DNA from 2 places in the Paenibacillus sp. GD4 genome. Region 1 is predicted to be linked to the other one. Evidence: riboswitches for the same ligand, from Rfam matches in the RefSeq annotation. Region 1 holds a riboswitch; the other holds the start of a gene.

Region 1 (5,018 bases):
CAAATTTGCGAAGAGGCCGGTGCCAATGTGGCGCTAGTCTCCTACTATTTCGGAGGGAAAGAGAACGTATTCCGCGCCCTGTTCGAAAGCTTTTTTCCCGGACAGCGCATACCACAATATGAAGAGCTGCTGAAGGAGCCGGTCGAGGGCCTTGCGCTCATCGTCCGCGAGGTGATCTTGTTCAGCTTCACCGACCCGGAGCTGAGCTCGATCCTGCAGCAGGAGATGACGATCAATTCAACGCGAATTTGCTCGGTCACCGCTTTTACCCATCCGGTGTGGCAGAAGGTAAGAGAACTGCTGGAAAAGGGGAAGGCTCTTGGGCGGTTTCAGTATGACTCCCTAGATTATGCCATGATGATGGTTGTCGGGATCGTTCTGGCTCACAAGAAACGAGAGTACTTTGCGCCGATTCTGGATACCAAGGTGGAGAATGGAGAGGAGACGGCTAATCAGGCGGCTCTCTTCGTACTCAGAGCATTAGGTTCGGACATGCCGAAGAAGCTTCCGGTTATTCCGGCACCGAAAGAAGGAGGAAGCACCCTATGAAGGAAACGCTGGAGCTGCTGCTGAAGCACCGGTCCATTCGCAAATTTACGAACCAGCCTGTCCCCGAGAACCAATTCGAAGCTATCATAGCCGCGGCACAGCGAGCCTCGACCTCCAGCAACATGCAGGCGTACAGCGTCATCCGGGTTCAAAGCCCCGAGCTGCGTAAGGCGCTTGCCGAGCTGGCAGGCCATCAGGCTTACATCTTCGAGTGTGCGGAATTTCTCGTATGGTGCGCCGACCTGCATCGGCTGCAGCATGCCTGTGGATTGTATGGGAAAGAGCTGGCACGGACGACCGAGAATTTCGTCATCGCCACCGTGGATGCGTCGCTGGCCGCACAGAACGCAGCAGTAGCGGCCGAAGCGATGGGACTCGGCATCGTCTACATCGGCGGGATCCGCAACCAGATTGAGCAAGTATCCGAGCTGTTGAAGCTTCCGGAGCTGGTGTACCCGGTGTTCGGGATGTGTATCGGATACCCGGAGCAAGCGCCGGATCAGCGGCCTCGCCTTCCACAGACAGCCGTGGTGCATACGGATGTGTACGACGAAGGGAAGCATAACGAGGAAGTCGCTTCCTACGATCGGGAGTACCGAAGCTACATACTTGAGCGTTCCGGCGGAAAGCGGGATACCGTCTGGTCGCGCGAGATGTCGGAGCGGGCCTCCAAGCCGCTGCGGCTGCAGATGAAGCCGTTTTTGAAGAGCAAAGGATTTTTACAGGAATAATCCTATAACGCCTGCCCTGAAGGAATGATTCTTCGGGTAAGGCGTTTTTTCGTGTTGACAGTGAGAATGAGAAGCATTATCATTTGGAATAACGGATACTTTTTGAAAGAAGGGCTGCCATCCATGAAGAAGATCAAGTACTGCTGCAAGAATTGGAAGCAAGGCACCAAATCCGTCTACCGAACGATGAAGGAACAGTACCCAGACCTGAAGCAGAAGAAGAAGGATTGTCTCGGAAACTGCCGAATGTGCTCCAAGCAATGCTTTGTGAAGATCGGCAAGAAGGATACGATCTGCGCCATGTCGCCGGAGGAGCTGTACGAGAAGCTGAGCGCTCTGCTGAAGAGTTCATAATAGAGATTCATATTGACGGTAATTTCGGTTACAATATATTGGAATAACGTAAGGTCTGACGACCATTACATGAACGTACTGAGAGGAGCATCCTGCATTGAACGAGCCCTTATATCAAGCATTGAATGACCAAATGAATTTCGAATTTCTATCCTCCCAGGTGTATCTGGCTAAGGCGGCTTATTGTTCGGCGGAGAGCTTGGACGGCTTCGCGAACTTTTTTATTGTGCAAGCGGAGGAAGAGCGGTTTCATGCGATGAAAATCTACAAGTTCCTTAACGCACGCGGCAAACGCGTAACGTTCAAAGGAATGCCGGACCCGAACAACGAATACAGCTCGGTGCTGGATGCATTTGAGCAAGGGTACGCGCATGAGCAGGAGGTAACCCGGCGTATTTATCATCTCTCCGATCTGGCTCTGAATGATCGTGAGCACGCGACCATTCACTTCCTTAAATGGTTTATCGACGAACAGGTGGAAGAGGAAGCGATGTTCGACGGACTGATTCAGAAGCTGAAGCGCATTGATAAAGACAGCAATGCCTTCTTCATGCTGGATGCCGAGCTTGCGAAGCGGACCTTTGTGCCGCCGGCGGAATAACGGAAGCTGCAGCTCTTCACCGAGGGGCTGCCGTTTTTGTTTTGGAGCCATCTTAGCATTGCTTAACCGAGACCGATATGGTACCATTTTCCTGTTAGAAATACCACTAGGGGAGCCGACAGGCTGAGACGGGATGCCATCCCGGACCCTTCGAACCTGATCTGGGTGATGCCAGCGTAGGGAAGTGGAGAGCCGTAGATCCTGTCACATGAGCTGTGTCAGCGAACCTCTCCCTTCGTCGGAGAGGTTTTTTGTTATCCTTGTCTCAGCACTGAGGCGGTATGAGGAGGAAGCACAATATGACTAGCTTTACCGGGCAGCTTAGGCAGGACTTTGACGCTATTTTTGAAGCCAATTATCATCATCCCTTCATTCGGGGCGTGGGCCGTGGGGAGCTGATGGCCGATCAGCTTATCCATTATGTGAAACAGGATTACGAATATTTGAATGCATATGTGCGCGCTTACGGTCTGGCGGTATCCAAATGCTCCACACGGGAGGAGATGGCCTATTTTCAAGAGAAAATCGGCTTTATTCTTAACGATGAAACCCATCCGCATCGAAACTTCTGTGAAGCCGCCGGGGTGAGCTACGAGGACCTGCAGGGCTTCCGGCCGGCGCCTGCCGCTCATCATTATATTCGGCATATGCTCACGGTTGCTCACGAAGGAACGCTGGGAGAAATCATGTGTGTACTGCTGCCCTGTCCTTGGATCTACTGGGATATTGGGGAAAGGCTGGTCAAGGAGTTCAACCCTCAGCCGGATCATCCGTACTATGATTGGATCCAGTTTTATGCTTCGGAACGAATAGCTTCGGCAACGCGGGAGCTTTGCCGGAGAATTGACGTATGGGCAGAGGAGCGGGCGACAACGGCCGAACGTGAGCGGATGCGCGAGCATTTTGAGCTAAGCGCTCAAATGGAATATATGTTCTGGGACATGGCGTATCATGTGCAGGATTGGCCAGTGAAGCTGAAGTGAAGGAAGACGCCTCAACGTAGGGAAAGAACTCTTTGCGGGGAAAGCGTCTTTTTTTCGATGGAAACCGAACTTGCCCCGGCCGCCGCACGCTGTAAAATGATGTTTACACGCAAAATTACAGTGTGATAAAATGAACCTAATTTTGAACAAATGCTTTATAGTGAGACAAATGTTCAATGTAGAGATGAGCCTGTAGAAGGTCTAGTGGGGATCGGTAACGGGAGAGGAGCAGGAGAATGAAGGAGCTAGTGGAAGCCTACCGTGGCGAAATGCTGGATAAACGGCTCGAGGAGCTGGTCCATTTCGTCTATCGCTGTGAATGCGGTCAGGAGCACAGGGTCGACCTGCAAAAGGTCGTCATCGAGGAAGGGGCGCTTTGCCGCGTACACGAGGTGATCGCCGAGCTGCAATTGGGCACTAAGGCCTTGTTGATCGCAGACGATCGTACCTATGAGGCCGCAGGGGAGCGGCTGTACCGAATGCTAAGCGAGCAAGGACTCGATATTACGCTTAGCGTGAATCATGAGAAGAACCTGTACGCGGATGAAAAGGCACTGGGCAAAGCGCTGATCGACATCGAACCGGATACGGAATTCATCATTGTGGTGGGCGCAGGTACACTGAACGATACGGCCCGATATATAAGCTATAAGCTGAACCTTCCTTATCTTGTCGTAGCCACCGCACCGTCCATGGACGGGTATGCCTCTACCGGATCGCCGCTGCTTGTGGAAGGCTTCAAGAAAACGTTCCTTGCCGTTTCTCCAGCGGCCATTATCGGGGATCTGGATATTTTGGCTGCGGCTCCGCGGGAGATGATGGCGGCTGGCTTCGGGGATATGCTGGCCAAAATCACGGCGCTTTGCGATTGGAAGCTGGCGGCTGCGGTGGAGGAGGAGCATTACTGTCCTCTTATTTCAAAAATGATGGTGAAAGCACTGTCCTTATGTATCAATCATGTCCAAGGCTTAGCTGATGGGAAGAAGGAAGCCGTAGGTTATGTAATGGAAGGCTTGGTTCTTTCGGGAATCGCCATGCAGATGCTGGGTAACTCCCGTCCCGCATCCGGCTCGGAGCACCACATGTCTCATTACTGGGAGATGCTGCACGTCATGCAGGGGCATGATCCGGAGCTGCATGGGGTCAAGGTGAGCATAGCAACCTTATTCATTATTTCCATGTATCACAAGCTGCTTGAGCTGCCCGCGGAATCTCTGAATATGATAGAGAAATCGGAAGAACAGCTGGCCCGCTGGGAAAGTGAAGTTGGAAGATGCTACGGGCCGCTTGCTCAAGAGGTCATAGGCAGCAACCGAAAGCTGTTCCTGAAGCAGGAGGAGCTGGAGGGAAGGCGGCAGAGGCTTACAGCAAGGTGGGAAGAGCTGAAGGCAGAGTTCTCGCTGCTGCTGCAGCTGGCCCCGGAAGCGAAGCAGCTGCTGGAGCTGCTGGGTGCGCCCGTATCTCCTGAGCAGATCGGGATCGATCGCGATACTACTCGGGATGCTCTGCTCTATGCCAAAGAAGTGCGCGGACGATATACGATCCTTCAGCTCGCGGACCAGCTGGGGCTCCTTGAGTCCTTCGCCGAAGAGCTGCTGCAGGAGCCCGGAAGTCGGACCGATACCGTCTATTGGCAGGCGCATAGAGGCGGAGGAGCCTACGAAGCGCCCGATAATACGATGGCCGCCAACCGTTATGCCTGGGGGCTTGGCGGGATCCCGGAGGCGGACATTCGCACGACCAAGGATGGGATAATCATTTGTCTTCATGATGAGACGATCGCCCGCACCACGACAGCCC
Region 2 (5,018 bases), 430 kb from region 1:
CGCAGCGGCCAAGGCCATCGCCTCCGTCGTCAGTGACGACGAGCTGAATGAGCAGTATATCATCCCGAGTGTTTTCAATCAGAGCGTGGTGGAGAAGGTCAAGGAAGCCGTCATAACGGCAGCCTATGAGTCCGGTGTTGCCCGCCGCCGCAGCGCGAAGGAGCAGTCAAGGACGGACATGGGCTAAGACTCGGGTGGAGATATCCTTAATCAAAGCGATTTACAGCAAAAAAAGGTCAACAGCGGTGTAAGATGCACCGCTTGCTGACCTTTTTTCTTTAGCTTGAAGCTTCCTCCGTCCACTGCCGGATCGTCTTGTCGCTAGGCAGGAAGAAGGTAAACAGCCCGAGCAGCGGCAGGAAGCTGATCATCTGCATGACCGGGGTCAGCTGCAGCCGGTCGATCATACCGCCAAGCGCTACGGCGCCCAATGCGCCGAGACCGAAGGCAAGGCCGATCGTTAGGCCGGATACCATGCCCACCTTGCCGGGGAGAAGCTCCTGAGCATACACCACAGTAACCGAGAAGCTGGATAGCAGTATAAATCCGTTCACGAGCAGGATTACATGAGTCCAGAAGGGATCTGCATAAGGAAGCAGCAGCGCCAAAGGCGCGGTCCCCAGCATCGAGAAGAAAATCAGGTTGCGCCGCCCGAATTTGTCGGAGAGCGGACCGCCGAGGAAGGTACCGAACACTCCCGCAGCGGAGAACAGGAAGATATAGATCTGTGCTTGCTCCAGCTTGATGCCGAACTTCTCCATCAAGAAGAACGGATAATAGGTAGAGATCCCCATGCTGTACCACGAACGGGCAAAGATCAGGAACAACAGCATGCTGACCGCAAAGGTAATTTGCTTTTTGCGGGCGGGGCTCATGGTACGGACAGCTCCCGACCGTTGGACCGGAGGGTTCGCCGCCATGTAGCCGCCGTACCACCGGGCAACGGTCAGCTGGACGACGATGCCGAGTCCGGCGACCAGCGTGAACCAGATGGCACCGAACTGGCCAAGCGGCGCGAAGACGAGCGCCGTCATGACGGACGCGAGTGCTTGTCCGGAATTGCCGCCGACCTGGAAGATCGATTGCGCCAAGCCCCGGCGGGAGCCCGCCGCCATGTAGGCAACGCGGGAGGACTCCGGATGGAAAATGGCGGAGCCTAGCCCGACGAACAGCACGGACAGCAGGATAAGCGCATAATTCGGTGCCAGCGCTAATCCGAGCACCCCGATGCAGGTAAGTCCCATGCCGAGCGGCAGCATCATAGGAGTCGGCTTTTTGTCGGCGTAGAGGCCGATCATCGGCTGCATAACGGAGGACGTCATGTTCAAGGCAAAGACGATGACGCCGGACTGCATATAGTTTAACCCCATGGAATCCTTCAGAATCGGAAGAATGGCCGGGATGACGGACTGAATCGTGTCATTTAACAGATGGACCAAGCTGATGGCGAACAAAATACGAAACACGGTTGGCTTGATGTCTGACTGCGGTGCCGCAGCCTGCTTCCTTCCTATGGAAGAAACGGCCGCAGCACTTGGCTGCACTTGCATGGGAAAGCTCATCTCCTTATTTTTGCATAAAGGTACCGAGAGCCTCGCCCATTTTTACTTTGCTTCCTACCTTCAGATCAGCCCGGCTCTCGAACGTGGCGGTCTCGGTGAGTAGTACGATGGTGGAACCAAATTCGAAGTAAGCGAGCTCATCGCCGCGCTCCAGCCGATCCGGAAGCGGATCGACATACCGGATGCTGGCTACATTCAACGCTCCGACCTTGACGACGGCAACCTCGCCGCCTTCATGCTGCATGTACGTGACCAATCGTTCATTGCGGCTGAGCACCCGTCGCATGAAGCGCAGTCCGAAGTCGTTGACCGGATAAACCTTACCGGGGATGTGCTCCTTCTCTACGATGATGCCGCTGACCGGAGTATGAATGCGGTGATAGTCCGTTGGACTCAAGTACAGTACATAGAAAAAACCGTTCTTATAATTCACCATCCGCGGCGAATGATTGAGCAGCTCGTCAATGGTGTAATCCTGACCTTTGACATTCAGGATCAATCCCTCTTGAATCGGTCCCATGCCGGTGATCAGGGCGTCGACAGGGCTGACCATGGCGCCTGGAGCCGTATGGATGGGACGGAGCCCCGTTTTCAGCCGTCTGGTGAAAAAGTCGTTCAGCGATGCATATTCATGAAGGCTCTTCTCCGCATCCTCGACGGGAATGCCGTAGGTCTTAGCGAATTGCGGGATGAACCCGCGGCTGAGCTTGGATTTGGCAAAGGCTCCTGTCATTCGGGAAATGGTTTTGCGGGAGGATAGCTCGGTTAGAAGCCGGAATAACGAACGTTTCATGCTGGTTAGGTTCACCTGTTTCTTCATATTTGTAAAGTCCTACCGACTATAGTGACACATTCCGGGAGCAAGCGCAACCAAGAAAAAGTCGCCTAAACAGCAAGAAAAGGCCCGGAGGGGCCTTTCTCTTCACGTAATTATTGCTTTTTGTACTCCTGACAGGCTAAGCAGGCCGAGATATTCACAAGAATCGGGTTCTTGGAGCCGGAATATTTGGTGCAGGAGATAGGGGCCCGCAGCTGGGGATCATCTGAAATACATATGCAGTAAGGACATTCCGAAACGAGCTCCGTGGTGACCCAAAGCAGCTGCTGCTTCAATTCATCGATTTGATTCATTAATAAGAATGTCTCCCTTAGCGAAATAGAGGTACCAATTACCTATATCTTAGCATGGTTGCCAACGATTTACTTGCGTAATGTGACACAATTTTTATAAAAATTACCTAAAATGTTCTATCTTCCTACGGAATTTATTCGTTGACAATCGGAGCAAAGGTGCTTAATATGAGTTATGTCACTAGGGGAGCCGTAGGGCTGAGACTGGATCAATAGATCCTAGACCCTCTGAACCTGATCTGGATTATGCCAGCGTAGGGAAGTGGAGAGCGTATGCGCGCGATCATGATAAGCTCATCTGGGCCACTTCCATAGTTTTGCGGAGGCGGCCCTTTTTGGCATACATGTCTCGGAACCCGGTTGACAAAACAAAAGGAAAAAAGGAGTTGTGAGGTTTATGTCCAAAGGTTTGAAGCTGACCGATATTTTGGTCACCGTCGTTATTTCCGTTGTCCTTGCTGCCATTTATCATTTTTGGGCCGCCGTGTATGAGGTGGCTAAAGCACCCGGACTTCAGCTCGAGCAGCTGATGTACGGGATGTGGTTTATTGCATCGACGGTAGCGTTCCTGCTCATTCGCAAGCCCGGGGTTGCCTTTCTGGCTGAAGCGGCAGCGGCAAGCGGAGAGCTGCTGCTCGGTTCCCCGTTCGGCGTCGAGGCGTTAACGTACGGTCTGGTGCAAGGGATTTGCGCCGAGCTGCTGTTCGCTGCAACAGGGTATAACCGTTACTCGGCCGTAACGGCGGGACTGGCCGGAATGGCCGCAGGCGCAGGCGCACTGGTGTTCGATTTCTTCAAGGGGTACATGACGGAATTGCAAACCTGGAGCTTGGTGCTGTATATCGTTTTCCGATTCGTGGGGGCGTTTGTGATCTGCGGCTTCGTGGCTGCCGGCTTGGTGAAGGCGTTGGAGGCTACCGGTGTGGCTCAGCTCGTACGGCCGGCAAGCCGCGCCGACTATGATGCGCTGAACCGCAAGACGACGAAGATGTAATGAGTACGATTGCTATGAAGGAACTGGCGGCTGCTGTGGAAGGGCTGCGGCTTAAATTTCCGGGGAGCGACGGACTTCTCTTCGAGGAGCTGTCCCTCTCCGTCAGACATGGAGAGAAGGTGCTGCTGCTCGGTCCGAGCGGCTGCGGAAAGTCGACCTTGCTGCAGGTGCTAAGCGGGCTGATCCCACAAGCGATTGAAGTGCCGATGCTTTGTGACAGCAGTGTGGTGCCGGCGGCTTCGGGCTACTTGTTTCAGGATCCCGAATCGCAGTTCTGCATGCCGTTTGTGGATGAGGAGATCGCCTTTGTACTGGAAAATATGCAGGTGCCTAGGCCGGATATGGCGGGCTTGATCCGCCGGTATCTGGAGCAGGTTGGATTGCAGCTGCCCGACCCGCATGTGCCGATTGCCTCGCTCTCTCAAGGCATGAAGCAGCGGCTGGCTCTTGCGTCATTGCTCGCCCTGCAGCCGGAGGTTTGGTTCTTGGATGAACCGACCTCTTTGCTGGACCCTGAGGGGACCAAGCAGGTTTGGACGACGGTGAAAGAGGTGACAAGGGATCAGACGGTCATCATCGTAGAGCATAAGATCGACGAGATCGTGGATTTCGTGGACCGGGTCGTCTTGTTCGACTACGAGGGCTCGATTCTCGCCGACGGAGAGCCTGCCAGCGTGTTTCGCGATCATAAGCGGGAGCTTCAGGAGTATGGCATTTGGTATCCCGGCGTGTGGTCGGATTATACGGCAAGTCCACGGTACTGGGATGCGACAAAACGTGGCGGCGCCCTGCCTAGCGATGGAGCCGTTGAGCCATTGCTGAAGCTGAGACAGTGGAGCGGCTATCGCGGCAAGGCACCGAGGATTCATGTGGATACCGCAGAAGCGGCAGGTGCGGACTGGATTGCCGTTGTCGGAGAGAACGGCGCCGGCAAGAGCACACTCCTTCAAGGACTGATGCAGCTTATTCCGACTAAGGGCGAATACAAGGTAAGGGGAAATCTCGTCCGCGGCTTCGAGGATATTGGAGATTCCACCGGATATGTGTTTCAAAATCCCGAGATGCAATTTGTGACCGATTCCGTCAAGGAGGAGCTGGCCTTCAATTTCCGCAGGGACGGAGACCCGGAGTCTCTCGTTCAGGAGAAGACGGAGCAGCTGCTGAAGCAATTCGGCTTGGCGGGACACAGGGAGCTGCATCCTTATCAGCTGTCTCTAGGGCAAAAGCGAAGGCTAAGCGTAGCCGCCGCAACGGTGAAGCAGCAGAGGGTTCTTCTTCTAGATGAGCCTACCTTCGGGCAAGATGCGGAAAACACGTTCGCCCTGCTCGAG

What was found. A riboswitch is a leader RNA that binds a small molecule or an ion and turns the genes downstream of it on or off. The one in region 1 is predicted to bind thiamine pyrophosphate.
Region 2: it holds a riboswitch for thiamine pyrophosphate, as region 1 does, so the genes downstream of both, RAC89_RS17860 (ECF transporter S component) here and tenA (thiaminase II) in region 1, are expected to answer to the same signal.

What each region holds. Positions count from the first base shown of each region.
Region 1 is NZ_JAVCYK010000001.1:3,247,894-3,252,911, forward strand. Features, by position in the region: gene RAC89_RS15600 (TetR family transcriptional regulator) at 1-549, shown strand, start outside; gene nfsA (oxygen-insensitive NADPH nitroreductase) at 546-1,280, shown strand; gene RAC89_RS15610 (DUF1450 domain-containing protein) at 1,347-1,634, shown strand; gene RAC89_RS15615 (ferritin) at 1,732-2,235, shown strand; TPP riboswitch at 2,334-2,435, shown strand; gene tenA (thiaminase II) at 2,535-3,218, shown strand; gene RAC89_RS15625 (iron-containing alcohol dehydrogenase) at 3,455-5,018, shown strand, end outside.
Region 2 is NZ_JAVCYK010000001.1:3,681,592-3,686,609, forward strand. Features, by position in the region: gene RAC89_RS17840 (NAD-dependent malic enzyme) at 1-187, shown strand, start outside; gene RAC89_RS17845 (MFS transporter) at 279-1,550, opposite strand; gene asd (archaetidylserine decarboxylase) at 1,567-2,355, opposite strand; gene RAC89_RS17855 (hypothetical protein) at 2,493-2,693, opposite strand; TPP riboswitch at 2,867-2,971, shown strand; gene RAC89_RS17860 (ECF transporter S component) at 3,091-3,687, shown strand; gene RAC89_RS17865 (ABC transporter ATP-binding protein) at 3,687-5,018, shown strand, end outside.